2 linked regions of the Cellulosilyticum sp. I15G10I2 genome follow. The protein of the gene in region 1 interacts with the protein of each later gene in a pairwise test. Links are inferred from orthologs where the notes say so. Each region holds a gene or a part of one and is shown on either strand. Other genes may lie near its edges. The genes, in order: recA and dprA.

What was found.
Region 2: the proteins of recA (region 1) and dprA interact in binary tests that used the Bacillus subtilis proteins (3 or more experiments, as listed by UniProt). The link is inferred for Cellulosilyticum sp. I15G10I2 from one-to-one orthologs.

The regions. Positions count from the first base shown.
Region 1 is NZ_FMMP01000006.1:430,486-433,748, forward strand. Bases 230-3,154 are described here. They hold recA (recombinase RecA), read left to right. Parts: upstream 230-1,125; coding sequence 1,126-2,184; downstream 2,185-3,154. Other genes in these bases: BN3326_RS01990 (competence/damage-inducible protein A), read left to right, coding at 230-1,047; rny (ribonuclease Y), read left to right, coding at 2,378-3,154. Outside these bases: more of BN3326_RS01990, read left to right, coding at 1-229; more of rny, read left to right, coding at 3,155-3,263. UniProt on the Bacillus subtilis protein: Multifunctional protein involved in homologous recombination, DNA repair and competence.
Region 2 is NZ_FMMP01000006.1:571,684-574,936, forward strand. The notes cover bases 188-3,102. They hold dprA (DNA-processing protein DprA), read left to right. Parts: upstream 188-1,056; coding sequence 1,057-2,148; downstream 2,149-3,102. Other genes in these bases: BN3326_RS02690 (YifB family Mg chelatase-like AAA ATPase), read right to left, coding at 188-941; topA (type I DNA topoisomerase), read left to right, coding at 2,162-3,102. Outside these bases: more of BN3326_RS02690, read right to left, coding at 1-187; more of topA, read left to right, coding at 3,103-3,253. UniProt on the Bacillus subtilis protein: Protein that helps load RecA onto ssDNA during transformation. Binds cooperatively to circular ssDNA, is able to bridge different segments of DNA. Favors the loading of RecA onto SsbA- or SsbB-coated ssDNA and formation of RecA-DNA filaments.

The sequences.
Region 1 (3,263 bases):
ATGGTTTTTGTGACAGGGGGTCTAGGACCTACTGACGATGATTTAACCAAAGAAGCTATATGTGGTTATTTAGGGATGGAGCTTGTTATTAAAGAAGATATATGCCAAAATATTCAAGCTTTTTTTAATAAAATCGGAAGATATATGCCGGAGTGTAATAAAAAACAAGCAGCTTTTCCTAGAGATGCCTATATACTTGAAAACAAAAACGGAACAGCACCGGGCTGTATTTTGACAAAGGATAAAAAACATATTATTCTTCTTCCGGGACCTCCAAAGGAAATGAAACCTATGCTTGATGGCTATGTATTGCCTTATTTTAAAGAAAAATTAAATTGTGCTTATCATACGATTGATATTAAGTTGTTTGGTATTGGTGAAAGTGAAATGGCAGAAAGAATAGCACATTTATTAGGTGAGACTGAATATGTCAGTGTTGCCCCTTATGTAGGAGACTATGAGGTTATCGTTAGAATCACAGCGTACGGCAGTAATGAGAAACAAGCTATAGAAACGACTGAAAAAATTAAAAATAGTGTATGTGAATGTTTAGGAGAATATGTAATAGGGTATAATCAAGATACACTTGAGAATGTTATACTTGAGCTTATGAAAAAGCATCAGTATACTATTGCAACTGTAGAATCTTGTACAGGGGGCATGATTGCATCTACACTTGTCAATTGCAGCGGGATTTCTGCGTATTTTAAAGAAGGTTTTATTACGTATAGTAACGAGGCAAAGAAAAAGTATGCAGGTGTTTTAGAAGAAACCCTAATAACATATGGTGCAGTGAGTGAGCAGACAGCCAAGGAAATGGCAGAGGGAATCAGGTTAAGAACAAAAGCTGATATTGGATTATCAGCAACGGGGATAGCGGGACCAGATGGAGGCACCTCTGAAAAACCAGTAGGGCGTGTTTATATCGGAATTGCTTTTCCGGATAGAACTTATGTTTATGAACTGAATTTAAATGGCACAAGGCAGGTAATTAGAGAAAAAACAGTAAAAAATTTATTATTTCAACTATATAGAAACTTAAAATAAATTTAGACTTGATATTGCAAATAAAATTAGTTATAATAGGATTAGAACAAGTGTTCGATTACTGGAGAGGTGAAAATAATGAATAATGATTCGAAAAAAGCATTAGATGCAGCTATTTCTCAAATACAAAAGCAGTTTGGAAAAGGCTCTATTATGAAACTTGGGGAAGCAACGGAAACCAATGTATCTACATTTCCTACAGGGTCTTTAAGTCTGGATATTGCACTAGGTGTAGGGGGCGTTCCCAGGGGAAGAATTATAGAGGTGTTTGGTCCAGAATCTTCTGGGAAGACTACAGTTACATTGCATATGATAGCAGAAGTTCAACAAAAAGGAGGTATAGCAGCTTTTATCGATGCGGAGCATGCATTAGATCCAGCTTATGCCAAAAAACTTGGGGTAAATATTGATGAGTTATATATTTCACAGCCTGATAATGGTGAACAAGCTTTAGAAATTGCTGAGACCATGGTGCGTTCAGGCGCGATTGATTTAGTTGTTATTGACTCTGTTGCAGCACTTGTGCCCAGAGCAGAAATAGAAGGCGATATGGGAGATTCACATATGGGTCTTCAAGCAAGACTTATGTCACAAGCACTTAGAAAATTAACAGGGGTTGTTAATAAATCTAAATGTACTGTTATTTTCATTAATCAGCTTAGAGAAAAAGTAGGGATTACTTTTGGTAGTAATGAAACAACTACAGGAGGACGTGCACTTAAATTTTATGCTTCGATCAGGTTAGATGTGCGTAAAATAGAAACGCTAAAACAAAGTAATGAATTTATTGGAAGCCGTACCCGCGTAAAAGTTGTTAAAAATAAAGTTGCACCACCTTTTCAACAGGCTGAATTCGATATTATGTATGGTGAAGGCATCTCTAAAGAAGGTGATGTGTTAGATTTAGCTGCTAATATAGATATCGTTAATAAAAGTGGTGCATGGTACTCTTATGGAGATATTAGATTGGGACAAGGCCGAGAAAATGCAAAGATTTACCTTAAGGAACATTTGGACTTACTCGGTGAGATTGAAAGTAAAGTAAGACAGCATTATGGTATAAATGCATCGGATGAGAATGAAAGTAATGAGGATTTCGGAGAGGCTCTTTCGTTATTAGAAGAAATTGATGAATAAAAGAAGATAGGGCTATGCTCTATCTTCTTTTATTCATCAAAAAGTATAAAATGACACTTGCTTTAGGTATACTTATATGAAAAAGTATATTTTGGGCGCAGATACCAAAAGCTATATATGGCACAATGCTTGACAGTATTTTTAAAACGTTATACAATTATGTTGTTATTTGCACATAGCAAAAAATAGGGAGGTGGTAAATATAAATAGCATAGCAATCATAATAGTAGGATTCATTGGAGTTATTTTAGTTGGAATAATAGCCTTTTCTAGTGGCGTATTTTATAGAAAGCGTATAGCTGAAGCACAAATAGGGTCTGCAGAAGAGAAGTCTCGAAGGATTATAGATGATGCTATAAAGACTGGGGAAGCTAAAAAAAGAGAAATGCTTTTAGAAGCTAAAGAAGAAAATATTCGTATTAAAAACGAGCTTGACAAAGAAGTGCGCGAAAGAAGAAACGAGCTTCAACAATTAGAAAAAAGGTTAGTGCACAAGGAAGAAACGCTTGATAAAAAAACAGCGGCCCTTGAGCAGAAAGACGAACAGCTTCAACATAAAATTGATAATGTTGAGAAAGTAAAGGTCGAGATAGATACGCTTCATAAAAAACATTTAGAAGAGCTTGAAAGAATATCAGGACTCACTCTAAGCGAAGCTAAACAATATCTGTTAAGAACCATTGAAGATGAGGTCAAACATGAATCTGCAATACTTATTAAGGATATAGAAGCTAAAACAAAAGTAGAAGCAGACAAAAAAGCAAAAGATATATTAACCAATGCTATTCAAAAATGTGCAGTAGATCATGTAGTGGATACCACTGTCTCTGTAGTGCCTTTGCCTAATGATGAAATGAAGGGAAGAATTATAGGACGAGAAGGTCGAAATATCCGTACGCTTGAGACACTAACAGGAATAGATCTTATTATAGATGACACACCAGAAGCTGTTATTTTATCTGGATTTGATCCTATAAGAAGAGAAATCGCTCGTGTAGCACTTGAGAAGTTAATTGTAGATGGGCGTATTCACCCAGCACGTATCGAAGAAATGGTAGAAAAAGCAAGAAAAGAAGTAG
Region 2 (3,253 bases), 140 kb from region 1 along the record:
ACTTCAAGAGCACCTTTGTTGAATTCCAATAATTCATCTAAGAAAAGTACGCCCAAGTGAGAGAGGCTGATTTCACCAGGCTTGGGATGGAGCCCACCTCCTGTAAGACCTAAAGGAGAAATAGTATGATGGGGTGTTCTAAAAGGCCTTGCTTGTATGATGGCATAGTTAGATAGTTTATTTGCAATACTGTATATTTTGGTTATTTCAATACACTCATCGTCAGTAAGTGGAGGAAGTATAGAAATGAGTCTGTTTGCTAGCATGGTTTTACCGGATCCTGGTGGGCCGATAAGGAGTGCGTTGTGATAACCGGCAGCACAAATCATAAGGCCTCTTTTGACACTTTCTTGGCCTTTTACATCAGCAAAGTCAATGTCATAGATATCATCAGCCGTAAGGGGGGGGTTAGAACATTTGCTAAGCGCTTGTTCATTTTTAGTAAATGCCACAACTTCTTGCAAACTATGGGCGAGAAATAGAGTTCCTTTTTGGATAAGTGAAGCTTCCTGTGAATTATCATAAGGCACAATACAGTTTAACTCAGGATTTTCACTAACTGAACATAAGATAGGAAGAAGACCTCTCACACCTCTTAAATTGCCGTTTAAAGCAAGCTCGCCAATATAAACACTATTTTGAAGGGCTGATATTGGAATTTCTCCCATACAGCATAATATGCCTAAAGCAATAGGAAGATCATATAAGCTTCCTTCTTTTTTTACATCAGCTGGGGCTAGGTTGATGGTTATCTTACGCATAGGAAATTTGAAACCACTATTTTTAATAGCACTTTTTACACGTTCTCTTGATTCTCTGACGGCACTATCAGGAAGACCTACAATTTCGAAGCCGGGAAGACCATCGCAGATGTCAACTTCTACATCTACATGAATTGTATTGACGCCATTTAATGAGTAACTGTTTAATTTACAAAACATTAGGTTATCCTTTCTATAAAGCCATTTTTAAGATTATGGGTTTAATTTAAAATATTTAAACATTTTTATAATAAGAGTAGAAATATTTCTAAAAATATAGTAAAGTGGTGATTGAATGGATAAAAAATATAGTATGTGGCTGCATAAATTAAGTATACCTGAATATATTAAAGTAAAAATGATAGAACGTTTTAGGAGTTATAAAAAAATATACGAGGCTAATGCAACTGACTATCAACAATTTAATTTAGAAAATAAGCAGATATTGAAAATTGAACACTCAAAAGAAACGTTAGAAGATCTTTCGAAAATGATTAAAGTATATGAAGATCAAAAAATTCATATAGTAGATATATTAGATAACCACTATCCATATTATTTGAAGCAAATATCAGATCCTCCTATTATCTTATTTATTAAGGGCGATTTAAACTTTTTAAATCAGCCAACACTTGGTATAGTAGGATCTAGAAAGTGTTCTGAATATGGATTTGAGACAACTTATAGGCTAGCTAAAGAATTAGCAGAACAAGGAGTTGTTGTCATTAGCGGTATGGCTTATGGGATTGACGAGGCAGCACATAAAGGTGCATTAAAAACGGGGCATACAATAGCAGTAATGGGAACAGGTATAAATATATGCTATCCAAGTCAAAATCAAGATATCTATCATTTGATTGCGCAGAAGGGGTGTGTAATATCAGAATATGATTTAGATACGCCACCGCTGCCTTATCAATTTCCTAAAAGAAATAGAATTATTAGTGGCATGTCTATGGGGATATTGGTGGTGGAAGCAGATATTAAGAGTGGGTCGTTAATTACAGCGAACCTAGCATTAGAGCATAACAGAGATGTTTTTGCTATACCGGGTAATATTAATAGCAAGCTAAGTTCAGGGACGAACGAGCTTATTAGAAATGGTGCGAAATGTGTTACAAAAATAGATGATATTATTGAAGAGTTTCCACTTTATATTAAAACAAAAATGGGAACCTTGCAAAAAAATACATTAAAAAATGATAATTGTAAACTTGCACAAGATGAAAGTATAGTATATGCTTATTTAAGTCAGAGTCCAATTAATTTGAATGAATTATTTAAAAATACAGAACTTCCCTATGAAATAGTTTATCCTAGTTTAATTAAATTAGAAATCAAAGGACTTATAAAAAGACTACCAGGGGAAAGATACGTACGCGTTTAATGAGGAGGTAAATATGGCTGATAATTTAGTAGTTGTAGAATCTGCAGCTAAGGTTAATACAATTAGTAGATTTTTAGGCAAAAATTATAAAGTCGAAGCATCAGTAGGACATGTGCGAGATTTGCCAAAAAGTCAATTAGGTATTGATACAGAAAATAACTATGAACCTAAATATATTACAATAAGAGGAAAAGGTGAATTGCTTCAAAAAATGCGCAAGGATGTAAAGAATGCAAAATGTGTTTATTTAGCAACTGACCCGGATAGAGAAGGAGAAGCTATTTCTTGGCATTTATATAATTCGCTTAAGCTTCAGGATAAAAAGGTTTATAGGATCACTTTTAATGAAATTACGGAAGAAGCCGTTAAAGAAGCTATTAAACATCCAAGAACTATTAATATGGATCTTGTAGATGCGCAGCAAGCCAGAAGAATCTTAGATCGATTAGTTGGCTATAAAATAAGCCCGATATTATGGAAAAAAATTCGCAAAGGACTAAGTGCAGGTCGTGTGCAATCAGTTACTTTAAGACTTATTAGCGACAGGGAAAAAGAAATAAGGGAATTTATTGAAGAAGAATATTGGTCTATTCAAGTGCATCTAAGGCATAATAAGGATAAAGCTTTTGAAGCAAAACTTGACAGTAGAAGTGAAGAAAAAATAGAAATTAAAAATGAAGAAGAAGCTAAGAGAATTATAGAGGCATGCGAAAAAGGCGAATACAAGGTTATAAGTACAAAAAAGAGTACTAGGATTAAAAATACTGTGCTGCCTTTTACAACAAGTACCCTTCAGCAAGAAGCAGCTAAACATCTAGGGTTTTCTACACAAAAGACAATGAATATAGCACAGCAACTTTATGAAGGGATTAAGGTTGGTAAAAAAGAGGTAGGCGTAGTAACGTATATTCGTACAGATTCTATTAGGGTGTCTGATAAGGCGAAAGAAGAAGCTTATGAGTATATTAAAGAAAAATTTGGTGAGCGTTATTTAGGTGAACAAAAACAGCCTGCCAAACAAAAGAAGGGAAATATTCAAGATGCCCATGAAGCTATTAGACCAACCTATATTGACTATAAACCATCAGAAATCAAAGAACATTTG